Regions from separate parts of the Streptomyces sp. NPDC088810 genome, predicted to be linked through region 3. Evidence: riboswitches for the same ligand, from Rfam matches in the RefSeq annotation. Region 3 holds a riboswitch; each other region holds the start of a gene.
What was found. A riboswitch is a leader RNA that binds a small molecule or an ion and turns the genes downstream of it on or off. The one in region 3 is predicted to bind S-adenosylmethionine.
Positions count from the first base shown of each region.

Region 1 (9,988 bases), on a different contig from region 3:
GCCCGCCAGCTGCTCCTCGCCGTGGAACCGCGGGACGCGGTCGCTCTGGCCGGCCGACTCGTGGCCGACGTAGGTGCCCTCGGTGACGATGAGGCCGACACCGGCGGCGGCACGGCGGGCGTAGTACGAGCGCACGTTCTCGCCGGGGATGCCGCCCGGGGAGAACATGCGGGTCATCGGCGCCATCACGATCCGGTTCGGCACGGTGAGGCCGTTCAGCGTGATCGGCCGGGACAGGACGCGGGCGGCGCGGGAGGCGGGGGTGGTCGTGTCGGTCACGTGGGGGACTCCTCGTGAGGCGGGGGCCTGGGTTACCAGCTGGTATGTGCATACGCATCGTTGCAGCACCTTAAGTAAACACCGCCCGCCGGCCCGTGTTCCGCTCCGGCCCCCGACTCCCCGCGTGATACCGGACACCCTCCCCGCCCCCGCGAACGACCGAGGGCGGTGCCCCCAGCCGAAGCTGGGGGCACCGCCCTCGGATCAAGGACAGTCGATCAACCCTCAGGCCGATCAGAAGTCCATGTCACCGCCCGGCATGCCGCCGCCGGCCGGCGCGGCGGCCTTCTCCGGCTTGTCGGCGATGACGGCCTCGGTGGTGAGGAACAGCGCGGCGATGGAGGCGGCGTTCTGCAGGGCAGAGCGGGTCACCTTCGCCGGGTCGATGATGCCCTCGGCGACCAGGTCGACGTACTCGCCGGTCGCGGCGTTCAGGCCGTGGCCCGGGGTCAGGTTGCGCACCTTCTCCACCACGACACCGCCCTCGAGGCCGGCGTTGACGGCGATCTGCTTCAGCGGGGCCTCGAGCGCGATGCGCACGGCGTTGGCGCCGGTCGCCTCGTCACCCTCGAGCTCCAGCTTCTCGAAGACCTGGGAGGCCTGCAGCAGGGCCACGCCACCACCGGCGACGATGCCCTCCTCGACGGCGGCCTTCGCGTTGCGGACGGCGTCCTCGATGCGGTGCTTGCGCTCCTTGAGCTCGACCTCGGTGGCGGCACCGGCCTTGATGACGGCCACGCCGCCCGCGAGCTTCGCCAGGCGCTCCTGGAGCTTCTCGCGGTCGTAGTCGGAGTCGCTGTTCTCGATCTCGGCGCGGATCTGGTTCACCCGGCCGTTGACCTGGTCGGAGGAACCGGCACCGTCGACGATGGTGGTCTCGTCCTTGGTGATGACGACCTTGCGGGCGCGGCCCAGGAGGTCCAGGGTCGCGTTCTCCAGCTTGAGGCCGACCTCCTCGGAGATGACCTCGCCGCCGGTGAGGATGGCGATGTCGCCGAGCATGGCCTTGCGGCGGTCGCCGAAGCCCGGGGCCTTGACGGCGACGGACTTGAAGGTGCCGCGGATCTTGTTGACGACCAGGGTCGACAGGGCCTCGCCCTCGACGTCCTCGGCGATGATCAGCAGCGGCTTGCCCGACTGCATGACCTTCTCCAGCAGCGGGAGCAGGTCCTTGACCGAGGAGATCTTGGAGTTGGCGATGAGGATGTACGGGTCCTCGAGCACCGCCTCCATGCGCTCCATGTCGGTCGCGAAGTAGGCGGAGATGTAGCCCTTGTCGAAGCGCATGCCCTCGGTGAGCTCGAGCTCCAGGCCGAAGGTGTTGCTCTCCTCGACGGTGATGACGCCTTCCTTGCCGACCTTGTCCATGGCCTCGGCGATGAGCTCGCCGATCTGGGTGTCGGCGGCGGAGATGGACGCGGTGGAGGCGATCTGCTCCTTGGTCTCGACGTCCTTCGCCTGCTCCAGCAGGGCGGCGGAGACGGCCTCGACGGCCTTCTCGATACCGCGCTTCAGAGCCATCGGGTTGGCACCGGCGGCGACGTTGCGCAGGCCTTCCTTGACCAGGGCCTGGGCGAGCACGGTCGCGGTGGTCGTACCGTCACCGGCGACGTCGTCCGTCTTCTTGGCGACTTCCTTGACCAGCTCGGCGCCGATCTTCTCGTACGGGTCCTCGAGCTCGATCTCCTTGGCGATGGAGACACCATCGTTGGTGATCGTGGGGGCGCCCCACTTCTTCTCGAGGACGACGTTGCGGCCCTTGGGGCCGAGCGTCACCTTCACGGCGTCCGCGAGCTGGTTCATGCCGCGCTCGAGGCCGCGCCGCGCCTCCTCGTCGAACGCGATGATCTTGGCCATGTGAAGTGGTCCCTCCAGGACTGGGGGTGATTCCTTCGGACCGCGCCCGCGCCCGCGACGGACGGCTCGCCGGCCTCGTGGTTCCTTGCCCCACCCAGCCTGCGGGCCTCACCGACCCGGTCCTTCACTGTCACTCTCACCTTCAGAGTGCTAACGCAATGATTAGCACTCGGCATGGTCGAGTGCAAGCGCCTGCACCGGTACGGCGCCCCCGTCAGCCGCACGCGAACAGCGGAACCAGGGCACGGCGAAGGGCCCGCACCCCCTGGGAGGTGCGGGCCCTTCGGACAAGAAACGTTCAGGCGGTGACGCGAACCATGTCGGCCTGCGGGCCCTTCTGGCCCTGCGAGATCTCGAACTCGACCCGCTGGCCCTCTTCCAGGGTGCGGTAGCCGTCCATCTGAATCGCGCTGTAGTGGACGAAGACGTCCGCACCACCGTCGACCGCGATGAAGCCGTACCCCTTCTCCGCGTTGAACCACTTGACGGTGCCCTGAGCCATGCCTAACTCCCCTATTACTGGCCCTTGCACAGATCCACACTTCGCGGACCCGGGTCAGACCTCGCCCCCCATTGGCCGGGGGCGTGCGCCGGAACGCGTCGACCGCGGCTGAATGTATCTGTCCAACTGCCGTCTGCAACAGGTCAATCGGACGAGAATTCTGGACGCGGACGGTCCGGAATATAGTGAGAATTCGCCCGGATTCAGGGCAAGTCGGGCCCCATAAAAGCCGCAAAAGCCACAGACAACCCACACACTTTGGCTACTTCTTGTCGGGTCGCCCGGCATGATTCCAGGGCCTTCGACCCGAAGACCGGGGCCGTGTTCCCCAACTCTACCGCGCTCAATCACACAGAATTGCCCCCTCCGCTTCTCTTACGGAGGGGGCAATCCGATGAACAATCGGTAACCGCCGTTACCGAAGGTAATGTGCGGGCCTGTCGAAGGGCCGGTCAGCCGCCTGCCACGGCCGGGATGATGGAGACACCGGCGCCGTCGGGGGTCGCCGTGTCCAGGCCCTGCTCGAAGCGGACGTCGTCGTCGTTGACGTACACGTTGACGAACCGGCGCAGCTTGCCCTGGTCGTCCAGGACCCGGGCGGCGATCCCGGTGTGGTTCTTCTCCAGATCGGCGATGACCTCGCCGAGCGTCGCGCCCTCGGCGGCGACCTCGGCCTGCCCACCGGTGTAGGTGCGCAGGATGGTGGGGATGCGAACGGTCACGCTCATGCGAGGCCAGCCTCTCGGAAGGAGTCCAGGGTCGGGCGGATGGTGGCGGTGAGGCCGGTCCCGGCCACCGCGTCCAGGGTCTTGAGGCCGTCACCGGTGTTGAGCACGACGGTCGTGAGGGCCGGGTCCAGCCGACCGCTCTCGATCAGCTTCCGCGTCACACCCACGGTCACCCCGCCGGCGGTCTCCGCGAAGATGCCCTCCGTGCGGGCGAGCAGCTTGATCGAGTCCACGACCTCCGCGTCCGTCACGTCCTCCACGGCACCGCCGGTGCGGCGCGCGATGTCCAGGACGTACGGCCCGTCCGCCGGGTTGCCGATGGCCAGGGACTTGGCGATGGTGTTCGGCTTCTGCGGGCGGACCACGTCGTGGCCGGCCTTGAAGGCGGTGGACACCGGCGAGCAGCCCTCGGCCTGTGCACCGAAGATCTTGTACGGCTTGTCCTCGACCAGCCCCAACTTGATCAGCTCCTGGAGGCCCTTGTCGATCTTCGTGAGCTGGGAGCCGGAGGCGATCGGAACCACGATCTGGTCGGGCAGCCGCCAGCCGAGCTGCTCGCAGATCTCGTACGCCAGGGTCTTGGAGCCCTCCGCGTAGTACGGCCGCAGGTTCACGTTGACGAAGCCCCAGCCCTCGCCGGCCGGGTCGCCGATCAGCTCCGAGCAGAAGCGGTTCACGTCGTCGTAGTTGCCCTCGATACCGACGAGCTCTCCGCCGTAGACCGCGGCCATGACGACCTTGCCCTGCTCCAGGTCGTGCGGGATGAACACGCAGGAGCGGAAGCCGGCCCGGGCGGCGGCGGCGCCGACGGCGCCGGCCAGGTTGCCGGTGGAGGAGCAGGAGAGCGTGGTGAAGCCGAAGGCGCGGGCGGCCTCCAGGGCCTGGGCGACGACCCGGTCCTTGAAGGAGTGGGTCGGGTTCCCGGAGTCGTCCTTCACGAAGAGCTTGCCGGCGTCGACGCCCAGCTCGCGCGCCAGGTTGTCGGCCTGGACGAGCTTGGTCCAGCCGGGGTTGAGGTTGGGCTTGCCGGTGACGTCCGCCGGGACGGGCAGCAGCGGCGCGTACCGCCAGATGTTCGCGGGGCCGGCCTCGATCCGCCGACGCAGGTCCTCGGTGTCGTAGGCGGAGAAGTCGTAGGCGATCTCGAGCGGGCCGAAGCACTCCTCACAGGCGAAGACCGGACCGAGCGGGACGCGGTGACCGCACTCGCGACAGCTCAGGGCGGCGGCGGGGCCGAGGTCGACGGTGGTTTCGCTGGAGGTGGCAACTGTCTGCACAGCCATGGAGGCGAGGCCCTTTCTCCTCATCTTCCTCACGACGCATCTCGCCGTGAGACGGATTTGGCACCTTCCCTAGCCGGGAGCCTCGCTACGAGACGAGAGCCGACTGGAGGGTTGCCGGGGCTTCATCGGGCCGTGTCCCTCTGCCCCTCTGGATGAGCGGTATTCGGTTTTGGACGCTCGTGACCCCCGACATGCGATGGTCACCGGCGTTGTTCAAGACTGTAACCGAAGGCCAGGACAGTTGAGATAGTCGTCCGAACCGCGAGATGGATCACACGGTGACGTGTGGTCGTGACAGTGAGGAGCCGCAGACCGTGCTGGAAGAAGTCGAGCGCTGGCTGAGCACCCGCTCCTGGTCCGTGGCCGACCGACCGCTGCACCAGGTCCTGGCCGCCAAGCAGCGCACGGGCCGGACGATCAGCGTCGTCCTGCCCGCGCTCAACGAGGAGGAGACGGTCGGCGACATCGTCGCGGTCATCCGGCACGACCTCGTGGAACAGGTGCCGCTCGTGGACGAGGTCGTGGTCGTCGACTCCGGCTCCACCGACCGCACCTCCCAGGTCGCAGCGCGCGCGGGCGCCCGGGTCGTCCACCGCGACGACATCCTGCCCCGCCTCCCCGCCGTCCCCGGCAAGGGCGAGGTGCTGTGGCGCTCGCTGCTGGTGACCGGCGGGGACATCGTCTGCTTCATCGACGCGGATCTGAAGGAGTTCTCCTCCGACTTCGTCACCGGGCTCGTCGGCCCGCTGCTCACCGAACCGGGCGTCGACCTGGTCAAGGGCATGTACGACCGCCCGCTCGCCGGCGCCTCCGGGCAGGGCGGCCGGGTCACCGAACTCATGGCCCGTCCGCTGCTGAACATGCACTGGCCGCAGCTGGCGGGGTTCGTGCAGCCGCTGGGCGGCGAGTACGCGGCCCGCCGCTCCCTGCTGGAGCAGCTGCCGTTCCCCGTGGGCTACGGCGTGGAGCTGGGCATGCTGGTCGACGCGCTGCACCTGGTCGGCCTGGACGCACTGGCCCAGGTCGACCTGGGGGTGCGCAAGCACCGGCACCAGGACGGGCAGGCCCTCGGCCGGATGGCGGCGGCGATCTACCGCACGGCTCAGCTGCGGCTCGCGCGCGGGCACCTCGTCCGGCCCTCGCTCACGCAGTTCGAACGGGGCGAGGACGGATTCGAGCCGCGCACCTACTCGGTGGACACCGAGGAACGGCCCCCCATGGTGGAGATCGCGGAGTACGCCGAGCGGAAGGTGGCGTGAACCCTGCGTATACGGTCACCCGCCCCGGCCCTCGCCGGGCGGAGCGTACGTTTGAGCGTTTCCGGGCCGGGCTAGGTTGAGGCGTATGGCTTCCACGCGTGCTGCTGCTGAAAAGGCTCAGGTGCTGGTCGCGTCCAATCGCGGCCCGGTCTCCTACCAGGTGGGCGAGGACGGCTCGCTGCACGCCAGACGGGGCGGCGGCGGGCTGGTCTCGGGACTGTCCGCCATCGGCTCGGACGCGGGCTCGGTGTGGGTGTGCGCCGCGCTCGGCGACGGCGACCGGGCGGCCGTGCGGCGCGCGGACGGCGGGCTGCTGCCGGCCGAGGAGACCGGCGGGCAGCGGGTGCGGATGCTCGACATCGACGCGAGCGTGCACGCCGAGGCGTACAACGACATCGCCAACTCGGTGCTCTGGTTCGTCCACCACATGCTGTACCAGACCCCGCTGGAGCCGGTCTTCGGCGCCGAGTTCCGGCGGCACTGGGGGTCGTACGAGGCCTACAACCGGGCGTTCGCCGAGGCGCTGGCCGAGGAGGCGGCCGAGGGCGCGGCGGTGCTGATCCAGGACTACCACCTGGCCCTCGCCCCCCGCATGCTCCGCCAGCTCCGTCCCGACCTGCGCATCGGCCACTTCTCGCACACCCCGTGGGCGCCGCCGGACTACTTCCGGCTGCTTCCCGACGACATCGCGGCCGAGCTGCTCGGCGGCATCCTGGGCGCGGACCGGGCGGCGTTCCTCACCCGGCGGTGGGCGGACGCGTTCACCGACTGCTGTCACGCGGTGCTCGGGCCCGGCATCCCGTCCGGCACCCGGATCGGGGTGCACGGACTGGGCGCGGACGCGGACTTCCTGCGCAAGCGGGCGCACGAGCCGGACGTGGACGAGCGGATGGCGGCGCTGCGCGAGGAGATCGGACCGGACCGGAAGACGATCGTCCGGGTGGACCGCACCGAGCTGTCCAAGAACATCGTGCGCGGGCTGCTGGCGTACGAGCAGCTGCTGGAGGACCACCCCGAGTGGCGGGAGAAGGTCGTCCACGTGGCGTTCGCCTACCCGTCCCGGCAGGACCTCGCCGTGTACCGGGAGTACACGGCCGAGGTCCAGCGGGTCGCGGAGGAGATCAACGAGCGGTACGGCACGGCGGGCTGGACCCCCGTCGTGCTGCACGTGAAGGACGACTTCGCGCGCTCCCTGGCCGCGTACCGGCTGGCGGACGTGGCCCTCGTGAACCCCATCCGGGACGGCATGAACCTCGTCGCCAAGGAGGTCCCGGTCGTCTCCGACCACGGCTGCGCGCTGGTGCTGTCGCGCGAGGCCGGGGCGTACGAGGAGCTGGGCGAGGACGCGTTCGTGGTGAACCCGTACGACATCGCGGGCACGGCCCGGGCCCTGCACGAGGCGCTGACCCTGCCGGAGGCGGAGCGGACGGAACGCTCGGAGCGGCTGGCCGCCGCCGCGACCGCGCTGCCGCCGACCCGGTGGTTCCTGGACCAGCTGAGCGCGCTGACCGGTCAGCCGAGCTGAGCGGCGAGCGTCCTGAGGAGGTCCACGACTCCCTCCGGGCCGTTCACCACCAGGTCGGCGCGTTCCGCCAGTTCGCTGACCTCGGTGCTGCCGCTGCAGATCAGCAGGCCGGGCGTGCCGTCGGTGCGGAGCTTGTCGACGGCGGCGAAGGCGGGGAGGTCGCCGAGGTCGTCGCCGGCGTAGACGACGCATCCGGCGCCGATGGCGCGGGCGTGGTCCAGGAGGGCCACGCCCTTGTCCATGCCCGGGGGGCGGAGTTCCAGGACCAGACGGCCGGGTTCGACGATCAGGCCGTGCCGGGTGGCGAGGTCGGCGAGGGGGCCGCGCAGGGACTCGAACGCGGCCTGCGGGTCGGCGGCGCGGCGGGTGTGCACCGCGAGGGCCCGGCCCTTCTCCTCGATCCAGGTGCCCTCGCCGGCGCCGGCGCGCTCCAGCAGGCGGGGCAGCTCGGTGCGGACGGCGGCCACGCCGGGGTGCGGGGGCGGGGCGGTGACCGTGCCGGTGGCCGCGTCCCAGCGTTCGGCGCCGTAGTGGCCCAGGACGGTGAGGTGCTCCAGGCCGGGGACGCCGGCGAAGCCGCCGTAGCGGACCGCGACCTCGGGCGGGCGGCCGGTGATCACGGCGACGGAGGCCACCTGCGGGGCGAGCGCGGCCAGGGCGGGTACGGCGTCGGGGTGGGCGCGGGCCTGCTCGGGGTCGGCGACGATGGGGGCCAGCGTGCCGTCGAAGTCCAGGCCGATCAGCGCGGTGCGGGGCTGCGCGAGCAGGGCGGCGAGGCCGTCCCGGCCGGGCTGGGTCTGCGGGGTGGGCAGAGGATCCATACCGCGACAGTATCCGGCCCGGGCCCCCTCACGCCTGGGCGGCCCCCACCGGCTCAGCGCTCCGCGCGGCGCGCCTCCCGTACCCGGCGCAGGCGGTTGATCGTGACCGGGTCGTGGGCCAGGGCCCGCTCGTCGTCCAGCAGGGCGTTGAGGAGCTGGTAATAGCGGACCGGGGAGAGGTCGAGTTCCTCGCGTATCGCTCGCTCCTTCGCGCCGGGGCCGGGGAAGGCACGGCGCTCCAGGGCGAGGATGGCTTTCTCTCGGGTGCCCAGTTCCATGCCCGCCACGGTAGCGGCGGGCACGGACAACGGGCTCAGTTCGCGTTGCTGCTGTCGGCCGCCGTGGCCGTGGACTGCAGGCGGGTCAGGACGCCGGCGGGGCTGCCGCCGGGGGCGACGGCCTGGCCGATGTTCTGCTTCACGGCCGCGCTGACCGTCGCCCAGGAGGTCTTGCCCACGGGGTACAGCTCGGAGGTGGGCAGCTGCTCCAGGAAGGGGCGCAGGGCCTTGTCGGTGGGCGCGTCCGAGGCCGCCATGGTGTTGGAGGCGGACCCGGTGACCGGCAGCAGCCCGTACGTCCGGGAGAAGTCGAGGACGTTCTTCTCGCTGTAGACGAAGTCGAGGAAGTCGCCGATCTGGTCGGCGTGCCCGTTCTGCTTGAAGGCCATCATCCAGTCGGCGACGCCCATGGAGGCCCTGGCCTTGCCGGTGCGCCCCGGCATCGGCACCATGCCGAACTTCACGCCCTTCTTCTCGGCCTGCTGGATCAGCGTCGGGTGCCCGTTGAGCATCCCGACCTGGCCGTCGGCGAACGCGGCGAACGCGTCCGCGCGGTTGAGCTTGCCGGGCGCGACCGGGCCGGTCAGGTCCTTGCCGACCAGCTCGTCCTTGAGCCAGGTGAAGGTGTCGACGTTCGCGGCGGAGTCGATGGTGTAGGTGCCGACGTCGTCGGTGTAGCCGCTGCCGCCGTTGCCGCCGCTCAGCAGCCACTGCATGGTCTCGGCCTGGGCCTCCTCGGGCCCGAGCGGCAGCGCGTACGGGTACTTCACGCCCTGCGCCTTGAGCGCCTTGGCGTCGGCGGCCAGCTCGGCCCAGGTGGTGGGCGGCGTGAGGTTGGCCTTGGCGAACAGGGTCTTGTTGTAGAAGAGCACGCGGGTGGACGCGGCGAACGGGATGCCGTACTGCGTGTGCTTCCACTCGCCGGCGTCGGCGAGCTGGGAGAGGAAGTCGGCCTGGGTGCGGATGGAGAGCAGGTCCGAGGCCGGGTAGAGCTTGCCCGCGGCGGCGTAGTCGGCGTAGGCGCCGATCTGGGCCAGGTCGGGGGCGTGGCCGGCGTCGGCCATCTCCTTGACCTTGCGGTCGACGTCGTTCCAGGAGTAGACGCTGACCTCGATCTTCACCCCGGAGTGCTGCTTCTCGTACTCCTTGACCAGGGCGTCCCAGTACTTCTTGGAGCTGTTGGCGGCGGAGTCGCCGTAGTCGGCGGCGACGAGTCTGAGGGTGACGTCGGAGGAGCCCGTACTCCCGCAGCCGCCGAGAACCGCCGTCATGCCCAGTGCGGACACCACCGCGATCGTTCCTGCCGTAACCCGACGCACCCTCAAAGCCCCAACCCTGCTGTCTGACCGTTCAACATATGGACACATAAGGTCTACACCACGTGAGTGGACTAGACCTCTCGCGGGTGGGAGGGTCACACTAGTCCCCGTGGTGAGACATGTCATCGCCCTCGACG
Region 1 covers NZ_JBIVJQ010000005.1:429,020-439,007, forward strand. The annotation lists gene ACIP4Y_RS19735 (NADH:flavin oxidoreductase) at 1-279, opposite strand, end outside; gene groL (chaperonin GroEL) at 514-2,136, opposite strand; gene ACIP4Y_RS19745 (cold-shock protein) at 2,435-2,638, opposite strand; gene ACIP4Y_RS19750 (ubiquitin-like small modifier protein 1) at 3,091-3,366, opposite strand; gene thrC (threonine synthase) at 3,363-4,649, opposite strand; SAM riboswitch class I at 4,667-4,808, opposite strand; gene ACIP4Y_RS19760 (glucosyl-3-phosphoglycerate synthase) at 4,964-5,908, shown strand; gene ACIP4Y_RS19765 (trehalose-6-phosphate synthase) at 5,994-7,433, shown strand; gene otsB (trehalose-phosphatase) at 7,421-8,254, opposite strand; gene ACIP4Y_RS19775 (DUF3263 domain-containing protein) at 8,308-8,532, opposite strand; gene ACIP4Y_RS19780 (extracellular solute-binding protein) at 8,568-9,821, opposite strand; gene ACIP4Y_RS19785 (ROK family protein) at 9,964-9,988, shown strand, end outside.
Region 1: linked by a shared signal. The riboswitch ahead of thrC (threonine synthase) and the one ahead of ACIP4Y_RS06980 (amino acid ABC transporter permease) in region 3 are both predicted to bind S-adenosylmethionine.

Region 2 (9,988 bases), on a different contig from region 3:
TGGCGATCTGTTCCGCACCAACTGCGCGCAGTGCCACAACTTCACCGGCAAGGGCGGTGCCTTGACGAAGGGCAAGTACGCGCCGAGCCTGGAGGGTGTCGCTCCGAAGCACATCTACGAGGCCATGCAGACGGGCCCGCAGAACATGCCGTCCTTCCCCGACACCACCATGTCGGAGAAGAACAAGAAGGACATCATCGCGTACCTGAACGCGGTCAACGGCAGCAAGACGGAGAACCCCGGCGGTCTGGAGCTGGGCGGCCTCGGGCCGGTCAGTGAGGGTCTGTTCGCCTGGATCTTCGGCCTCGGCGCGCTGATCGCGGTCGCCGTCTGGGTCGCCGCTCGGACCGCAAAGGCCAAGAAGTCATGAGTAGCCAAGACATTCCAGAAGAGAACCTGCCCGCTGAGCAGGACCACGCCCACGGCGCGGTAGGGGTCGCGGACGAGGAGAACCCGTTCGCCGACCCGGGTCTGCCGCCGCACGAGCACCGGATCCAGGACGTCGACGAGCGGGCCGCCAGGCGGTCCGAGCGCATGGTCGCCCTGCTGTTCACGGTGTCGATGCTGGCCACCATCGGCTTCATCGCCTCGTACGTGGCGATCCCGCACGACAAGTCGATCTTCGTCTTCCCGATCGGGCACATCAACGCGCTGAACTTCGCGCTGGGTCTGACCCTGGGCGTGGCGCTGTTCTGCATCGGCGCGGGCGCGGTCCACTGGGCCCGCACCCTGATGTCCGACGTGGAGGTCGCCGACGACCGGCACCCGATCGAGGCCTCCCCGGAGGTCCGGGCGAAGGTCCACGAGGACTTCCGCCAGGGCGCCAAGGAGTCGGCGCTCGGCCGTCGCAAGCTGATCCGCAACACGATGTTCGGTGCGCTGGCCATGGTGCCGCTCTCCGGCGTCATGCTGCTGCGCGACCTCGGTCCGCTGCCGCACAGCAAGCTGCGCCACACCATGTGGGCCAAGGGCATGCGCCTGGTCAACATGAACACGAACCAGCCGCTGCGTCCCGAGGACGTCGCCGTCGGCTCCCTCACCTTCGCCAAGCCGGACGGCCTGGAGGAGAACGAGGAGGAGTTCCAGACGGAGATCGCCAAGGCGGCCCTGATGATCGTCCGGCTGCAGCCGGGCAACATCAAGGACAAGCGCGAGCTCGACTGGTCGCACGAGGGCATCGTCGCCTTCTCCAAGATCTGCACCCACGTCGGCTGCCCGATCTCCCTGTACGAGCAGCAGACGCACCACGTGCTGTGCCCGTGCCACCAGTCCACCTTCGACCTCTCCGACGGTGCCCGTGTGATCTTCGGTCCCGCCGGCCACGCCCTGCCGCAGCTGCGCATCGGCGTGGACAATGAGGGTTACCTCCAGGCGCTCGGCGACTTCGAGGAGCCCGTCGGTCCTGCATTCTGGGAGCGCGGATGAGTACTGCAGCGAACGAGACGCCCCGCTCTCGCGGGAAGGCCCCGGCCGGCGAGCGTGTCGCCGACTGGGCCGACGGCCGGCTCGGGATCTACTCCCTGGCCAAGTCGAACATGCGCAAGATCTTCCCCGACCACTGGTCGTTCATGTTGGGCGAAGTGTGCATGTACAGCTTCATCATCATCATCCTGACGGGTGTGTACCTGACGCTGTTCTTCCACCCGTCGATGAACGAGGTGGAGTACCACGGCAGCTACATCCCGCTCCAGGGACAGCTGATGTCCGAGGCGTTCAGCTCGACCCTGCACATCTCCTTCGACGTGCGCGGTGGTCTGCTCATCCGGCAGATCCACCACTGGGCCGCCCTGATCTTCCTCGCCGGCATGTTCGTGCACATGATGCGCGTGTTCTTCACCGGCGCGTTCCGCAAGCCGCGTGAGATCAACTGGCTGTTCGGCTTCCTGCTGTTCGTCCTCGGCATGTTCACCGGCTTCACCGGTTACTCGCTCCCGGACGACCTGCTCTCCGGCACCGGTGTCCGCTTCATGGAGGGCGCGATCCTGTCCGTGCCGATCGTCGGTACGTACCTGTCGTTCTTCCTGTTCGGCGGAGAGTTCCCCGGCCACGACTTCGTCGCCCGGTTCTACTCGATCCACATCCTGCTGCTGCCGGGCATCATGCTCGGCCTGATGGTGGCGCACCTGATCCTGGTCTTCTACCACAAGCACACGCAGTTCGCGGGTCCCGGCAAGACGAACAACAACGTCGTCGGCATGCCGCTGCTGCCGGTGTACATGGCCAAGGCCGGAGGCTTCTTCTTCCTGGTCTTCGGTGTCATCGCGGCCATCGCCGCGGTCGCGCAGATCAACCCGATCTGGGCGATGGGCCCCTACCGTCCGGACCAGGTGTCCACCGGCGCCCAGCCCGACTGGTACATGGGCTTCGCCGAGGGTCTGATCCGCTTCATGCCGGGCTGGGAGATCAACTTCTGGGGCCACACGCTCGTCCTGGGCGTGTTCATCCCGCTGGTGCTCTTCCCGCTGGTCCTGGCGGCGATCGCGGTCTACCCGTTCATCGAGTCCTGGATCACCGGCGACAAGCGCGAGCACCACATCCTGGACCGCCCGCGCAACGCCCCGACCCGTACCGCTTTCGGTGTCGCCTGGGTGACGATCTACATGATCACCCTGGTCGGCGGTGGCAACGACCTGTGGGCCACCCACTTCCACCTGTCGATCAACGCCGTCACCTGGTTCGTCCGGATCTTCTTCTTCGCCGGACCGATCATCGCGTTCATCGTCACCAAGCGGATCTGCCTGGGTCTGCAGCGCCGCGACCGCGACAAGGTGCTGCACGGTCGCGAGACCGGCATCATCAAGCGGCTGCCGCACGGTGAGTTCATCGAGGTGCACGAGCCGCTCAGCCAGGAGCAGCTGCACACGCTCACCGCGCACGAGCAGTACAAGCCGGCCGAGATCGGTCCGACGGTCGACGGGAACGGTGTCGAGCGCAAGGTGCCGGCCACGGAGAAGCTCCGGGTGAAGCTGTCCAACGCCTACTACGGCGAGGACAACCAGATCCCGAAGCCGACCGTCGAGGAGTACAAGGAGATCACGAGCGGCCACGGCCACCACTGATCCCGCGTCGCCACGCCACGGCGAAGGGCCCCGTCCGGTTTGCGGACGGGGCCCTTCGCCGTGTGCGGGGGTCGATAGGCTGGGGCCGACCACCGATGCTGTGTACGACACCAGGAGCGGCTTATGAGCGCTGTGACCCCCGCTGGAGGCGACACCGCGGCGGGCCGTTCCTGGCCCGAGGTGCTGAACGCCCTGCTGGAAGGCCGTGACCAGAGCGCGGACGCCACGGCATGGGCGATGGACCGGATCATGCGCGGGGAGGCCACCGACGCGCAGATCGCGGGATTCGCCGTGGCCCTGCGGGCCAAGGGCGAGACGGTGGAGGAGATCACCGGGCTCGTCCGCGCGATGTACGAGCACGCGAACGTCATCGAGGTGCCGGGCCGGACCGTCGACATCGTCGGCACCGGCGGCGACGGCGCCAAGACGGTGAACATCTCCACGATGTCCTCGATCGTCGTCGCCGGCACCGGCGCCAAGGTCGTCAAGCACGGCAACCGGGCCGCGTCCTCCGCGTCGGGCGCGTCGGACGTGCTGGAGAAGCTGGGCGTCAATCTGAACCTGCCGCTGGAGCGGGTCCCGCAGGTCGCCGAGGAGGCCGGGATCACCTTCTGCTTCGCGGTCAAGTTCCACCCGGCCCTGCGTCATGTCGCCGCCGCCCGTGGCCAGTTGGGCATCCGTACGACCTTCAATGTGCTGGGTCCGCTGACCAACCCGGCGAAGGTCCGGGCCCAGGCCGTCGGCGTGGCCGACCCGCGGATGGCCCCGGTCGTGGCCGGCGTCCTCGCCGAGCGCGGCAACTCCTCCCTGGTGTTCCGCGGCGACGACGGCCTGGACGAGCTGACGACCACCGCCACCTCGCGGGTGTGGGTCGTCCGGGACGGCAAGGTCACCGAGGAGACCTTCGACCCGAGGGACGTCGGTATCGGCCTCGTCCCGGTGGAGGCCCTGCGCGGCGCTGACGCGTCGTACAACGCGGAGGTCGCCCGCCGCCTGCTCGACGGCGAGACCGGGGCCGTACGGGACGCGGTGCTGCTGAATTCCGCGGCAGCGCTGGTCGCGCTCGAGCCGACCGACGCACCGCTGGCGGAGCAGCTGCGGGCCGGTATGGCCAAGGCCGCCGAGTCCATCGACTCGGGCGCGGCCAAGCGCACTCTGGACCGCTGGGTGGCCGCCAGCAACGCCTAGGGGGCACCCCCTGGTCCCACCGGAGGTCGTCCCGCGATCCGGACACGGGTTGCGGGACGACGATCACATCACGTACGTTCCTGTACCAGGTCATGAGTGACAGTCATGAGGCCCCGGCCGACTGTCCGGCAACCCTCCGTCCGTGGCGGGGTGCCCCGGGTGAAGACCAGGCCGTGGACAGCAAGGTCCCCGGCAAGCGCGGATCCCTCACGCATCCAGGGATCCTGGTCGTCGAGGAGTCTTCCGTGAGCAAGCGAATGCGTTAGGGCCGCAGAGCCCCGCCTCCGCACACCCTTTTTCTCTTCTTCGCCTTCCTCTCACGGGAGTTCCGCCATGTCTGTCTCCACCGCTGCCGCCGACCAGTCCGTTTGCGCCCCTCTGCCCGTTCTGGGACGAGATGTCACCGTCCCGCTGGTCACCGGCGGCGAGGTCACCTACGCCGCACTGGACTACGCGGCCAGCGCCCCCGCCCTCCAGCGCGTCTGGGACGACGTCGCCGCGTACGCCCCGTACTACGGCAGCGTCCACCGCGGTGCCGGCTACCTCTCCCAGCTCTCCACGGACCTGTTCGAGAACGCCCGCAGGACGGTCGCCGAGTTCCTCGACTGCCGCCCGGCCGACCAGGTCGTCTTCACCCGCTCGACCACCGACTCCCTCAACCTCCTGGCCCGCGCGATCCCGGCCGGCTGCCAGGTCTTCGTCTTCGAGACCGAGCACCACGCCTCCCTGCTGCCCTGGCAGGACGCGCAGGTCACCTACCTCAACGCCCCGCGCACCCCGCAGCAGGCGGTCGAGACCCTGGAGCGGGCCCTCGCCGACCGCACGGGGTCCAGCGAAGGGGGTCACGGCCCGGCCCTGGTCTGCGTCACCGGCGCCTCCAACGTCACCGGCGAGCTGTGGCCGGTGCGCGAACTGGCCGCCGCCGCGCACGCCCACGGCGCCCGCATCGTCCTGGACGCCGCCCAGCTCGCCCCGCACCACCCGCTGTCCGTCACCGACCTCGACGTCGACTGGGTCGCCTTCTCCGGCCACAAGCTGTACGCGCCCTTCGGCTCCGGCGTCCTGGCCGGCCGCGCCGACTGGCTCCAGGCGGCCGAGCCGTACCTCGCGGGCGGCGGCGCCAGCCGCAAGGTCACCCGGCGCGAGGACGGCGGCGTGGCCGTCGAGTGGCACGAGACCGCGGCCCGCCACGAGGCCGGTTCCCCGAACGTCATCGGCGCCTACGCCATCGCCTCCGCCTGCAAGGCCCTCACCGAGGCCGGCTGGGACACCCTCGTCGCCCGCGAACAGCACCTCGTCCGCACCGTCCGCGAGGGCCTCGCCGAGGTGCCCGAGGTGCGGATCCTCTCCCTCTTCGGCGACGACGCCCCGCGGGTCGGCGTCCTCTCCTTCGTCGTCGAGGGCTGGAACAGCTCCCACTTCGCCGCCGCCCTCTCCGCCGAGTACGGCATCGGCGTCCGCGACGGCCTCTTCTGCGCCCACCCCCTGGTCCGCACCCTGCTCGGCAGCGACCCGCAGACCCAGGGCGAGTGCGGCGCCCCCGAGGCGGCCCCCGGCGAGAAGTCCCTCAACGCCATCCGCGTCAGCTTCGGCGCCGGCACCCCCGACGAACACGTCGAGCGCTTCGTCAACGCCGTCAGGGAACTCGTGACGGACGGCGCGAAGTGGCAGTACCGCACGGAGGACGGCCGCTGCGTACCGGCGGTCTGAGGAGCGCCGTATAACCTCCCCCTGACGACTCGTCGGACAGGGGGAGCCCGGAGTGCAGCCGCTGCGCGCAGCAGACCCGCGCCACATCGGCCCGTACACAGTCACGCACAGACTCGGCGCCGGGGGCATGGGCGAGGTGTACCTCGCCGAGTCCCGCACCGGCCTCAGACTCGCCGTGAAGGTCGTACGGGCCGAGCACGCCGAGGACCGCACCTTCCGCGCCCGCTTCCGCCACGAGGTCCGCGCCGCCCAGACCGTCGGCGGCGCGGGCACGTACACCGCACGGGTCGTGGACGCCGACACCGAGGCCGAACGGCCGTGGATGGCCACGGAGTTCGTGTCCGGGCCGAACCTGCGGGACGCCGTCCTGGACCACGGCGCGCTGCCCGGGCCCGCGGTCCGGCTCCTCGCCGCCGCGCTCGGCGAGGCGCTGGCCGCGATCCATGCCAAGGGCCTGGTCCACCGCGACCTGAAGCCGTCCAACATCCTGCTCGGCCCGGACGGGCCCCGGGTCATCGACTTCGGGATCGTACGGGCCCTGGAGGCCACCGCGCTGACCCGGACCGGCGCTGTCGTCGGCTCGGTCGGCTACGTCTCGCCGGAGCAGATCCGCAACGGCGGCCAGGTCGGCCCGCCGAGCGACGTCTTCTCCCTCGGCGCGGTCCTCGCCTACGCGGCGGCGGGCCGGGAACCGTTCGGCGAGGGCCAGGACTCGGTGGTCCTGCTGCGCATCCTGACCCGGGACTTCGACCTGTCCGGTGTCCCGCAGGACATCCGCCCGCTGGTGGTGTCCTGCCTGGCCGAGGACCCGCTGGAGCGCCCGGAGCCGGCGGAGGTGGTGGCGAGTGCCGGGTTCACCCCCGAGAGCCTGCGCGGCAGCGTCCGCCCGGGCTGGTACGGCCCGGCCGCCGCGGGGAGCGCGAACCGCGCCGACCGCCCCAGCGGCGTGGAGTACCTGGCCCCGACCCCGGAACCCGCCGCCCCGGCCACCCCCGGCAGCCCTGCCGGACCCACCGGCGCCACCGGCCTCACCGCCTCCATCCGCCGGCTGGGGCCGGTCGCGCCCGGTCGGCGTCGCCTGCTGAAGGTGTTCGCGGGCGGAGCCGTGGCCGTCGGGGCCGGTGGCTGGTTGTGGCAGCGGGGAACCGGTACCGAAAGCCTGCACGGCAGCTACCGGTCGCCCGAGGAGACGACGGTTCCCGGCACGGCGCAGCGGCCGGCCAAGGAGCTGCCCGCCGTGCTGCGCTGGCAGTACGACCTCGGCGGCATCGGCGGCCTGGACGGCGCCTGCTGCGCGCTCTCCCCGGACGGTTCCGTCGTCTACGCCGGCACCTCCGGCGGTGTGCTGCACGCGATCTCCCGGGACGGCTCCCGGCGCTGGAAGGTCCGGCTCGGCGACGACGTCTCCACCCCCGTGGCCACCCGGGACGCCGTGTACTGCGTGGTGGGCCTGCACGGCGACGGCGTGCGCAGGCTGACCGCGGTCGGCCCGTCCGGCAGCCCGCTGTGGACCCGCACCCTGGGCGACGAGGGCTACGCCGTCCCGGTCCTGCTCGGCGCGGACGTGCTCGTCTCCATCGGCGGCACGGACGCGGGCGGGCTGCGCAGCTACGCCTCCGACGGCAGTGAGAACTGGACCGCCGAAACCCCGGCCGGCCCCACCGGCACCCCCCTCGTCGCGGCCGGGGTGGTCTACACGGGCAGCTACGGCGACGAGCTGCTGGCGCTGGACGCGCGGGACGGCAAGCGGAAGTGGCAGGTGGCCGGGGGCACCGATGTCACGGTCCTGGCCCTCGCCGGCACCACCCTGGTCACGGACGCCGGCCCCGCACGCCAGGGCTTCCGCGTCTCGGACGGCCGGCGCCTGTGGCGCAGGGACGCCGACGCCGGGCCCCTGACGGCCGGTACCCGGGCGCTGGCCGTCGGCACGGAGCAGGGCACGGTGTACGCCGTACGGGCGGCCGACGGCTCCCGTGCCTGGGCGTACGACGTCAAGGGGGGCACGGCCGAACCCCGGGCGGTGGTGGCCGGCGACACCGTGTACGCCCGCGCGGGCGACCGGGTGTGGGCGCTGGACCTGAACGGCAAGCGGCGCTGGGACGCGGCCCTCGGCCGGGCCGCGGGCGACGACCAGCACACCCCGCTCGTCCGCGGCAGCCGCCTCTACGTCCCCTCGGGCACCGGTATCGCCGCGGTCGACCTGACCGCCTAGCCGTCCCTAGTTGTCGAGGCCGATCGCAAAGGCGGCCTCCAGGTCGTGCTGGGAGTATGTGCGGAAAGCGACGTGCGTGTCCGTGGCCTCCACGCCGGGGATCTTGCTGATCCGGCCCGGGATGACCTCGGCGAGGTCCTCGTGCTGCCCGACCCGGACCATGGCGATCAGGTCGTAGGTGCCGGTGACCGAGAAGACCTCGCTGACGCTGTCGAGCGCGGCGATCTGCTCCGCGATCTCGGGGATCCGGTCCACACTGGTCTTGATCAGGACGATCGCGGTGATCACGGCTGTTTCTCTCCCTCGGTGACCGGAGCTGGGGCGGCTTTCACTCTAGTCGTACGGCCATATCTGACCCACGCGTAACCGAACCCGAGCCCGAACCCCAGCAGGTGCGCCAGGTACGCCACCCCCGGCCCGTCCGAGGCCTGCCCCGCCGCCAGCCACTGCAGGGCCGCCCAGAACGGCAGCACCACCCACGCGGGGAAGCGCAGCGGCAGGAAGAACAGGAACGGAAGAAGACTGGTCACACGCGCGCGGGGGAACAGGTAGAGGAACGCGCCGAGCACTGCGGAGACCGCCCCGGAGGCGCCGACCAGCGACTGCTCGGAGGCGGCGTTGACGGCCGCGTACCCCAGCAGGGCGAGGTAGCCGCAGCCGACGTAGAAGAGGGTGAACTCCACCCGGCCCATCCGTTCCTCGGTCATCGCCCCGAAGACGAAGAGGAAGAGCATGTTGCCGAGCAGATGCACCCAGCTGCCGTGCACGAACAGCGCGGTGGCCGGGGTGAGCGCCGCCCCCGCGGGTCCGTCGAACAGCTCGGCCGGGACCACCCCCCAGTGCCGGAAGTACGTCCGCTGCGCGGAGAGCAGCGCCTCCCCGGAGCCGTACCCGGGGACCAGCCCGGAGGCCGGACCGAGCGCGAAGATCAGGGTGCACAGGGCGATCAGGCCGTACGTCGCCGGGGCCGGCGCGCCCCGGACCGCTCTGCATGTCCGGCCGGCCGCCCTGGTCCAGGTGCTGATCATGACTACAGAGCATGACGTAACGGGACGCAAGCTGACAGACCGCCTCGCCGCCGTGAACGGACGGGCGGCGAGTCCCCGCCAGGCCGTAGGGTTACGAGCCACACGCGTCGGGGGGCCGGCGCGGACCGACACGAAAAGGAAGAGAACAGTCACCATGACGGTTCCCCTGCCGACGGCCACCACGCGGTGGCGCTGCACCCTGTGCGGCAACCTCACCCGGTTCGACGTCACCCGCTCGTCGAAGGTCGTCGAGTACGTCCACCTCGATCTGGCCGGCGAGCCGACGGTGGAGGAGCGCGAGGTGGTCAGTGAGACCATCGAGTCGGTGCGCTGCCGCTGGTGCAACGCGGTGGACCAGGTGGAACTGGTGGACAGGCCGGGCGCCGGCTCCTGAGCGGAGCGGCCCCGGAGAGGCTTTTTCCGGTATTGGGGTGTGACGGATGGTGGAGACCGCAGGCGGGGGGCCGGGCGACGGCACCGCTGAGGTGCTTGACCGTCCGCTGCCCGACGGCGTGCGCCGCCGGGTCGTGCAGATCGTGTCGGACGGCTTCGGCGGACTGACCATGGCGGAACTGCCCGCCCAGCTGAGGCAGTATGCCCGGTTCGCCCCCAATCGCCGCGCCAAGTTCGCCGGCAACGCGATGGCGGCGGCGCTGGAGACCGATCCGCTGTTCCGGCAGCGCATCGGGGAGAAGTTCCGGGAGGCCCAGCCGGAGCTCGCCGGCGCCCTCGACACCGGCTCCCCGCCCCCGGCCGCGGACCCGCTCGACGTGGCGGCCGCCGCCTACGTG
Region 2 covers NZ_JBIVJQ010000001.1:1,011,895-1,021,882, forward strand. The annotation lists gene ACIP4Y_RS04625 (c-type cytochrome) at 1-370, shown strand, start outside; gene ACIP4Y_RS04630 (Rieske 2Fe-2S domain-containing protein) at 367-1,425, shown strand; gene ACIP4Y_RS04635 (cytochrome bc complex cytochrome b subunit) at 1,422-3,059, shown strand; gene trpD (anthranilate phosphoribosyltransferase) at 3,183-4,247, shown strand; SAM riboswitch class IV at 4,336-4,452, shown strand; gene ACIP4Y_RS04645 (aminotransferase class V-fold PLP-dependent enzyme) at 4,581-5,957, shown strand; gene ACIP4Y_RS04650 (serine/threonine-protein kinase) at 6,010-8,169, shown strand; gene ACIP4Y_RS04655 (Lrp/AsnC family transcriptional regulator) at 8,176-8,457, opposite strand; gene ACIP4Y_RS04660 (rhomboid family intramembrane serine protease) at 8,454-9,197, opposite strand; gene ACIP4Y_RS04665 (hypothetical protein) at 9,352-9,591, shown strand; gene ACIP4Y_RS04670 (NYN domain-containing protein) at 9,638-9,988, shown strand, end outside.
Region 2: linked by a shared signal. The riboswitch ahead of ACIP4Y_RS04645 (aminotransferase class V-fold PLP-dependent enzyme) and the one ahead of ACIP4Y_RS06980 (amino acid ABC transporter permease) in region 3 are both predicted to bind S-adenosylmethionine.

Region 3 (9,988 bases):
TGCCCGCAGGCGTGGAACAGGCCGGGCGCCCGCGGGTCGGCGCCGACGGCCGGCAGGTGGTCGGGCAGGTACGGCCGGAAGCCCGCGTATGTCCGCAGGGCGCGGACCCGCTCCAGGAACGGGAACAGCCCGATCGCCCCGGCCGCCAGCGCCCGTACCGCGGGCAGCGACAGCGAGCGGTCGAAGCCCACCCGTTCCCGGGTGGCACCGATCAGCACCGGACCGGCGGCCGTGCCCTCCACGACCGGTGACGTGCGCAGGGCGGCCGAGTCACTGGCCACGTCGGCCACGTAGTCCGCCGCGTACACCTTGTGCCGGACCATCCGCGGCAGCGGCTCGGTGACCAGCACGAAGCCGCGCCGCGGAAGCACCGGCAGTCGGACGCCGGCGAGCGCCGCGACCTCGCCGCCCCAGGTGCCGGCCGCGTTCACCACCGCCGGGGCGTGGATGTCGCCCCGGTCGGTGCGGACGCCGTACACCGTGCCGTCCGCCGTGCGCAGCACCCCGGTCACGGTGCGGTCGGTGTGCAGGGCGGCACCGGAGGCGCGGACCAGGTGGGCGGCGGCCAAAGCGGGCATGACCTGCGCGTCCTGCGGGTAGTGCACTCCGCCCGCCATGCCCGGTGCCAAGTGCGGCTCCAGCTCCGTCAGTTGCCTGGCGTCGACCGGTGCGGCGGAGACGCCGGCGCCGCTCTGGGCCGCCGCGAACTCCCGCAGCGCGGCCAGGGCTTTGGGGGTGGAGGCGACCACGAGGCCGCCCTTGGGCTCGTACTCGAGAGCGGCGCCGTGCTCCTCGGCCAGCCCGGCCCACAACCGTGCCGACAGCAGGGCGAGTCCGAGTTCCGGGCCCGGTTCCTTGTCGGAGACGAGCAGGTTGCCCTCGCCGGCGCCGGTGGTGCCGCCGGCAACCGGGCCCCGGTCCACCAGCCGTACGTCGAGTCCGGCCCGTGCGGCGTACAGCGCACAGGCCGCGCCCACCATCCCGGCCCCGACGACCACGACATCGCAGGTCAGTCGCTTCGTCACGGCAGTACTATGTCACATGTTTCTCTGGCTGAGGAGTCCCCGGCGCCGACCCCGATTCCCAGGCGTGGACGCCCCCTTGACGTCGTACGGAGCCGGATCGACACTCCAAGGAGGGAATCCTAGTGAACAGGTAGGGAATCATGGCGCGCCTCCGGACGGGCACCGGCTCCACGGGCCGGACGCCGTTGCGCGCCCCCCTGCTCACCTCCCGCCGCCACATCGACCTGCAGCGCGTCTGCAGCGCGATCAGCCGCCACCGCTGAGCCGGGCCCCGCTCGCCCCCCGGCCGCGCCCGCGCCGGCCGCGCCCCTCCGCACGCCCACCACCCGGGGAGACCCATGTCCATCGCTCCGCTCGCCGCCGTCCCGTCCGCCCGCCGCACCGCCCCCGTCTTCCGCGGACGGATCGGTCAGGACGCGCGCAGCGGCCACTACGCCGTGCCGCACCGCTACCGGCTCCACCTGTCCACCGCCTGCCCCGACGGGCTGCGCCTCGCCGTCGGGCACAGCCTGCTCGGCCTGGACGCGAGCTGTCCGGTCACCCTCCTGCCCCCCGTCCCGGACTGTCCCGGCGGCGGCCACTCGGCGCTGCGCCCGCTGTACGAGGCAGGCGCCCACCACTACACGGGCCCGGCGCTCGCACCCGTGCTGAGCGACGACTGGTCCGGACGCATCGTCAGCACCCACACCCCCGACATCCTGCGCGACCTGGACCGGTTCGGGCCGGGCGGCCGGGCCCGCCTGTACCCCTCCGGGCTGGAGTCCGTGATCGAGGCCGTCGAGCGGATGTGCGCCGAGGGCGTCGAGGAGGCCGCGCAGCGCGCCGGCCGGGCCGGCGCCGACCCGGCCGAGCGGGCCGCCGCCCTCGACGTGCTGCTCGACACCCTGGGCCGGCTGGAGCGGCGGCTGAGCGCAGAGGAGTACCTGGCCGACGACCGGCTCACCGCCGCCGACGTCGAACTGTGGGTGACCCTGGTGCAGCTCGACACCGTCCACCGCTGCCACCTCGACGCCTCCGCCGTGCACCGCATCGCCGGCCACCGCGCCCTGTGGGCCTACGCCCGCCGCCTGGCCGCGCGTCCCGCGTTCGGCCGCCACCTCGACCTCGACGGCATCGCCCGCCGCCACCATGGCCGCTGCCAGGGCCTGGAGGCCGCGGGGGCCGCTGTCCAGATCCTGGACTGGGCAGGCCATGCCGCGGACAGCCCGGACGCTTCTCGCAGGTGAGAGCGGCCAGGCAGTGTCCATGTGGCGGACGGCCGTTGACAATCGAACGGGCAACTGCCTTACTTACGGCTCAGAACGGTCATGAGCGTCAGCGCCAAGCCCTGGCTCGCTGACCGGCAACCCTCGCGTCGCGGTGGGGTGCCCCAGGTGACGACCGGACCGGACGACGCATTCGGTAAGCGCGAGGCCCCACGGGGCCGGAACAGTGACAGGTGACGCCATGGACGCAGCTCTCAGGACGGCCGCGAGCCGCCCCCAGGGCTGCGTACCGTCGTACGCCGGTCTCCTGGTCGCCGACCGGGCCGTCGATCTGCTCCGCGTGAACAGCGCACTGTGTACCGCACCGGGCTCTGCCCGCTGTCAGGGCTGACGTCTCCTCCCAGCCCCGCGTTCCCGCCGCACACCCACCGCCCGGTGTGCCGTTGTCCGCCCCGCCCCCGGTTCCGCGCCCGCCCGACGCGCCGCCTCGTGCCCCCGTGCCGACGCGGCCCACCTCCGACCGCGCGCGGCCCCGGGGTGTCCGACCTCCGCCGGAGCCCGCCATGAGCGAACCACCAGGCACCGCCGTCTCGACAGCCGAGCCGCCGGTACGCGCCGACACACCGTCAGAAACTCTCACCGCTCAGCGGGTTCAGCCGCTGCGCCGGCCCGGCCGGTGGATCGTCACCGCCGTGGTCCTCGTGCTCGTCGCGCAGATCCTGCACGGACTGGTCACGAACCCCTTCTACCAGTGGGACCGCTTCCGCTACTGGTTCCTGCGCCCGACCGTCCTCGACGGCCTCCTCGTCACCCTCGAAGTCGCCGCGCTCAGCGCGGTGCTGGGCCTCCTCGGCGGGATCCTGCTGGCCGTCGCCCGGCTCTCCGGAAGCCCGGTGCTGCGCGCGGTCAGCTGGACCTACACCTGGCTGTTCCGCTCCGTACCGCTGATCGTGGTGCTGATCTTCCTGTACAACTTCAGCGCCCTGTACAAGACGCTGAGCCTCGGGGTGCCCTTCGGGCCCGCCTTCGTCACCTTCAACGAGTCGCGGCTGGCCACGGACATGACGATCGCCGTCCTCGGCCTCAGCCTCAACGAGGCGGCGTACGCGTCCGAGGTGGTCCGCGGCGGCATCCTCTCCGTCGACCAGGGACAGCACGAGGCGGCCGCCGCGCTCGGCCTGCCCAAGGGCTACCAGTTCCGCCGGATCGTCTTCCCGCAGGCCCTCAGGTCCATCACCCCGAACTACGTCAACCAGCTGATCGGCCTCATCAAGAGCACGTCCCTGGTGTTCTACGTGTCCCTGCTCGACCTGTTCGGCGCCGTGCAGTCGATGGGCAACACCTACCCGGGTGACATCGTGCCGCTGCTGGTGGTCGCCACCGTCTGGTACCTGATCCTGACCAGCGCCGTGTCCGTCGCCCAGTTCTACGTCGAGCGGCACTACGCCCGGGGCGCCACGCGCACCCTGCCGCCGACCCCGGTGCAGAAAGCCCGGGCCGGCCTCGCCGGACTGCGCGACCGGCTGCGCAGGGAGGCCGCCGTATGACCACCGCACCGACGCTCGCCAAGCCCGCGCCCGCCGCACTCGAGATCCGTGGCGTCCACAAGTGGTACGGCACCCACCGCGTCCTCGACGGCATCGACCTGACCGTCCGCCCCGGCGAGGTCACCGTGATCATCGGTCCGTCCGGCTCCGGCAAGTCCACGCTGCTCAGGGTGGTCAACCACCTGGAGAAGCCCGAGATCGGCCACGTCAGCGTGGGCGGCGAACTCATCGGGGTGAAGCGGCAGGGGGAGCGGCTGAAGGAGCTGAGCGAGCGCACCATCCTCGCCCAGCGCAGCCGGATCGGCTTCGTCTTCCAGAACTTCAATCTCTTCCCGCACCTGACCGTCCTCGACAACGTCGCCGCCGCTCCCGTCGCCACCGGCAGGCTGGCCCGGCCGGCCGCCCAGGAACTCGCCCGCGAACTGCTCGGCCGGGTAGGCCTGAGCGACAAGGCGGGCGCCTACCCGCGGCAGTTGTCCGGCGGCCAGCAGCAGCGCGTCGCCATCGCCCGCGCCCTCGCCCTGCGGCCCGGGATCATCCTCTTCGACGAGCCGACCTCGGCACTCGACCCCGAACTCGTCGGCGAGGTGCTGGCCGTCATCAAGGACCTGGCGACCAGCGGCACCACCCTCCTCATCGTCACCCACGAGATCGGCTTCGCCCGCGAGGTCGCCGACCGGGTCGTCTTCATCGACGGCGGACGGATCGTCGAACAGGGCCCGCCCGGCCAGGTGCTGGACCGCCCCCGGCACGAACGGACCCGGGACTTCCTCGCCAAGGTGCTCTGACCGCCCGCCTGTTGTCGCACTCCCGCACCGCAACTCCCGACCCCCGGTCCTTCCCGGACCTTCCGTACCTCCCGACCTTCCGAACGACAAGGACAGCCATGCCCAGCCAGTTCTCCCGACGCAGCCTGATACGCGGCCTCACCGCGGCGACCGTGACCCTCTCCCTGGCCGGCGGACTCGCCGCCTGCGGGGGAGACAGCGACGCGGCAACCACCACCGACACGGCCGGCACGGTGACCGTGGGCCGGCTGTCCAACGGCGCCGCGAAGGAGACCGCGCTGAAGGTCTCCGAGGTGAAGTCGATCAGCGCCCACCTGCCCGCCTCCGTCCGCAAGAGCGGCAAGCTCGTCATCGGTGTCGGCGCCCTGCCTTCGGGGTCCGCACCGCTGAACTTCGTGGGCAGCGACCAGAAGACCCTCACCGGCTCCGAGCCCGACCTCGGCCGCCTGGTGGCCGCGGTGCTCGGCCTCGACCCCGAGGTCAGGAACAACACCTGGGAGAACCTCTTCGTCGGGGTCGACAGCGGCAAGGTCGACGTGGCCTTCTCCAACGTCACCGTCACCGAGGAGCGCAAGAAGAAGTACGAGTTCGCCTCCTACCGCAAGGACAACCTCGCCTTCGAGGTGCTGAAGAAGAGCACCTGGAACTTCGACGGCAACTACGAGAACCTCGCCGGGAAGACGGTCACCGTGAGCGCCGGCACCAACCAGGAGAAGATCCTCCTGGAGTGGAAGACCAAGCTGGCCAAGGAGGGCAAGAAGCTCACCGTCAAGTACTTCCCGGACCAGAACGCCATCAACCTGGCGCTGAGCAGCGGCAAGGTCGACGCGTACTTCGGCCCCAACCCCGCCATCGCGTACCGGGCCCGGCAGAGCGCGAACACCCCGAACCCGACCCGCAACGCGGGCACTTTCTCCGGTGCCGGTGCGACCCTCCAGGGCCTGATCGCCGCCACCGCCAAGAAGGACAGCGGGCTCGCCGAGCCGCTCGCCGAGGCCCTCAACTACCTCATCGAGCACGGGCAGTACGGCAAGTGGCTGGCCGCGTACAACCTCTCCAGCGAGTCCGTGGCGAAGGCGGAGGTCAACCCGCCCGGGCTGCCGCTCACCAACTCCTGACCGCCCGTCACACGGTTGACGTTCCCCGCAGAACCCGCAGAAAGGACTCCGCTTCCGTGGCCCACCCGACCGACGTCCGCCGAGGCGGAGTCCCACTGCTAACGGGTGGTCCCGCCCTCGACAACGCCGTCTGGGCCGCCCTCGACGGTCCGCACGCCCACCTCGCCGACCGGCACGGCCGGGCGGCCCGCTACCGGCCGGAGACGTACGCCTTCGCGGCGCTCGCCGACCCGGCGGACCCGGCGGCCTGGGCCGACCTGCACACGCTCGTCGGACCGGGAACCACCGTACGGGTCAAGCCCGTCGAGCGGGTCCCCGACGGGTGGGAGGTGCTCGGCGAGGGCGAGGGCGTCCAGCTCGTCGACACCGCGCTGCGGGCCGAACCGGCCCCGGAGGCGGTGCGCCTGGGCCCCGATGACCTCCCCGAGATCCTCGACCTGGTCGCCCGTACCCGGCCGGGCCCGTTCCTGCGGCGGACCGTCGAGATGGGCACCTATCTCGGCATCCGGCACCAGGGCAGGCTGGTCGCCATGGCGGGGGAAAGGCTGCGGCTGCCCGGCTGGACCGAGATCAGCGCCGTGTGCACCGACCCCGCCCACCGCGGGCGGGGCCTGGCGACCCGGCTGGTGCGCGCGGTCGCGGCGGGCGTCCGGGACCGCGGGGACACCCCGTTCCTGCACGCCGCTGCCGGCAACGCACCCGCGATCCGGCTGTACGAGTCCCTCGGGTTCACCCTGCGCCGCCGCTCCCGCATCGTGCAGCTGCGCAGCCCGGGAACAACCGGCGCCGGCCGGGCGTTGGGTGTCATGACGAGAGCCGCCAGGCGGACGCCGGTCCGGCCTGCCGCGCCCGACGGAGGGAGGTGACGGCCGTGACCCGGTTGCCCCGGCAGCCACGCCTGCCGCGCGCTCCGCACCCGTACCGCTCCGTCCGTCTGCACTCCCGGCCGCACATAGACCTCCAGCGCGTGTCCGCCGCGCTCTGTCGCCACTGACCTTTCCCCCGGCCTGCTCCCCGGCCCGGATCCTCCCTGCCGCGCTCGCCCGTGGCCGCCGCCGCCCGCCCCGGCCGCCGCCCGCACCGCGAGCCGGTGTTTCGCGTACGGACATCAAGGAAGGCACCGACGTGTCCTCGACCTCCCCCGCCCCCCTGCATCTCGCCGTCGCCCTGGACGGCACCGGTTGGCACCCGGCGTCCTGGCGCGAGCCGGCCGCCCGTCCCCGGGACCTGTTCACCGCCCGGTACTGGGCCGATCTGATCACCGAGGCCGAACGAGGCCTGCTCGACTTCGTCACCCTCGAGGACGGCCTCGGCCCGCAGTCCTCCCGGCTCCTCGCGCCCGACGAGCGCACCGACCAGGTCCGCGGCCGGCTCGACGCGGTCCTCGTCGCCTCCCGCGTCGCCCCGCTCACCCGGCACATAGGCCTGGTCCCGACCGTGGTGGCCACGCACACCGAGCCGTTCCACATCTCCAAGGCGATCGCCACCCTCGACTACGTCAGCACCGGACGCGCGGGCCTGCGCGTGCGGACCACCTTCCGCCCGGACGAGGCCGCGCACTTCGGCCGGCGCACCATCCCCCGGATCGACGGCTTCGACGCCCCCGAGGCGCGGGAGGTGATCAGCGAGCTGTTCGACGAGGCCGCGGACTACGTCGAGGTGGTCCGCCGGCTCTGGGACAGCTGGGAGGACGACGCCGAGATCCGGGACGCGGTGACCGGCCGCTTCGTCGACCGGGACAAGCTGCACTACATCGACTTCGAGGGCCGCTTCTTCAGCGTCAAGGGCCCCTCCATCACGCCCCGCCCGCCGCAGGGCCAGCCGCTGGTCACCGCGCTCGCCCACCAGACGGTCCCGTACCGGCTGGTGGCCCGCCAGGCCGACGTCGGCTACGTCACCCCCCAGGACGCGGACGAGACCCGGGCGATCGTCGCCGAGATCCGCGCCGAGCAGGAGGCGGCGGGCCGCGCCGGCGAGACCCTGCACGTCTTCGGCGACCTCGTCGTTCTCCTGGACGACAGCCGGGCCGAGGCGGAGGGCCGCCTCGACCGTCTCGACACGCTCGCGGGGGAGCCGTACACCAGCGACGCCCGGATCTTCACCGGGACGGCCGTACAACTCGCCGACCTGCTTGAGGAGTTGGCGGAAGGCGGGCTGACCGGCTTCCGGCTGCGGCCCGCGGTCGCCGGCCACGACCTGCCCCGGATCACCCGGGACCTGGTGCCCGAGCTGCAGCGCCGCCGCCGCTTCCGGGACGCCTACGAGGCCGGTACCCTGCGCGGCCTCCTCGGCCTGGCCCGCCCCGCCAACCGCTACGCAGCGGCCTGAACGCCGGAGAGGACGACCGTACGCCATGAGCAAGCCGCTGAAGCAGATCCACCTGGCCGCCCACTTCCCCGGGGTCAACAACACCACCGTGTGGAGCGACCCGGCCGCCGGCAGCCACATCGAGTTCAGCTCCTTCGCCCACTTCGCGCGGACCGCCGAACGCGCCAAGTTCGACTTCCTGTTCCTCGCCGAGGGACTGAGGCTGCGCGAACAGGGCGGCAGGATCTACGACCTCGACGTGGTCGGCCGCCCCGACACCTTCACCGTGCTGGCCGCGCTGGCCGCCGTCACCGACCGGCTCGGCCTGACCGGCACCATCAATTCCACCTTCAACGAGCCGTACGAGGTGGCCCGCCAGTTCGCCACCCTCGACCACCTCTCCGACGGCCGGTCCGCGTGGAACGTGGTCACCTCCTGGGACGCCTTCACCGGCGAGAACTTCCGGCGCGGCGGCTTCCTGCCGCAGGAGGAGCGCTACTCCCGCGCCAAGGAGTTCCTCGCCACCGCACACGAGCTGTTCGACTCCTGGCGCGGCGACGAGATCCTCGCCGACCAGGCCACCGGCACCTTCCTCCGGGACGCCGAGGCCGGCGCCTTCGTGCACCAGGGGCAGCACTTCGACATCCACGGCCGGTTCAACGTCCCGCGCTCCCCGCAGGGCCGGCCGGTCGTCTTCCAGGCCGGCGACTCGGAGGAGGGCCGCGAGTTCGCCGCCGCCGGCGCCGACGCCATCTTCAGCCGGTACTCCACGCTGAAGGAGGGCCAGGCCTTCTACACGGACGTCAAGTCCCGTCTCGCCACGTACGGCCGCCGCCCCGACCAGCTGCTCATCCTGCCCGCCGCGACCTTCGTCCTCGGCGACACCGACCAGGAGGCCGCCGAACTCGCCCGGCAGGTCCGCCGGCAGCAGGTCAGCGGTGCCACCGCCATCAAGCACCTGGAGTTCGTCTGGAACCGGGACCTGTCGGCGTACGACCCGGAGGGTCCGCTGCCCGACGTCGACCCGGTGGTCGCCGAGGAGCACATCTCCCGGGGCCGCGCCCAGGTGCGGATGTACCGGGACCCGGTCGCCATCGCCCGCGAGTGGCGGCAGCTCGCCGAGGCCAACAAGTGGTCCATCCGCGACCTGGTCATCAACACCGGCAACCGGCAGACGTTCATCGGCTCCCCGGCCACCGTCGCGCGGACCATCAACGACTTCGTGCAGGCCGACGCCTCCGACGGCTTCATCCTCGTCCCGCACATCACCCCGGGCGGACTCGACGCGTTCGCCGACAAGGTGGTCCCCCTCCTGCAGGAACAGGGCGTCTTCCGCGCCGACTACGAGGGCACCACCCTGCGCGACCACCTCGGCCTCGCCCACCCCGACGAGTCCGGCGCGGCCGAGCGGGCCGCGTCGTGAGGTTCCTCGCCACCAGTGCCTCCTCGGGGGGCCGTCCCGCGGTGTCGATGACGACGTGCGCGCGGTTCCCCGGCTCGTACTCCCGGCCGGTCACCTCCGGCCACCCGGGCAGCGGCGGCCCGGGCGCGTGCGCACGCGGCGCCGGTGCTCCGCGCGGGTGGACCGCCCCCGTACGTCGTGGCTGAGGGGGAGTCCGGGCGCCCGGGACGCGCGCGTTGTCCCGCAGACCGCACGTGGCTCCGGCGCCCACCGGCGCGCCGGTCCGTCGGCACGCCTGACTCCTCCCCACCACCGCACGGCGTTTCCGCAGCCGCAGCCGCACCGCGAACCGGGCGGCCGGCACACCGGTGCGGGCATGGACGTCACCTCCCCCGTGGGTGACGTCCATGCCCGTTCCCCCGGCGCCGGTCCGTGGCCCGCCGTCGCCGTGTGCCGTCACCAGCACATGACCGCCGTCTCCCCCGACCCCCACGTGGAGTACAGGCGGACCCGGACGACGTAGCGGCGGCCCTTGACGAGCCGGACGCGGACGGCGGCGTTCTCCGGTGTGCCGCCGTCGTCGTGGCCCGTGAGGA
Region 3 covers NZ_JBIVJQ010000002.1:72,791-82,778, reverse strand. The annotation lists gene ACIP4Y_RS06995 (NAD(P)/FAD-dependent oxidoreductase) at 1-1,025, opposite strand, end outside; gene ACIP4Y_RS06990 (putative leader peptide) at 1,166-1,288, shown strand; gene ACIP4Y_RS06985 (glutathione S-transferase C-terminal domain-containing protein) at 1,364-2,251, shown strand; SAM riboswitch class IV at 2,329-2,439, shown strand; gene ACIP4Y_RS06980 (amino acid ABC transporter permease) at 2,794-3,777, shown strand; gene ACIP4Y_RS06975 (amino acid ABC transporter ATP-binding protein) at 3,774-4,565, shown strand; gene ACIP4Y_RS06970 (transporter substrate-binding domain-containing protein) at 4,664-5,683, shown strand; gene ACIP4Y_RS06965 (GNAT family N-acetyltransferase) at 5,740-6,549, shown strand; gene ACIP4Y_RS06960 (putative leader peptide) at 6,546-6,677, shown strand; gene ACIP4Y_RS06955 (LLM class flavin-dependent oxidoreductase) at 6,809-8,011, shown strand; gene ACIP4Y_RS06950 (NtaA/DmoA family FMN-dependent monooxygenase) at 8,037-9,413, shown strand; gene ACIP4Y_RS06945 (M12 family metallopeptidase) at 9,849-9,988, opposite strand, start outside.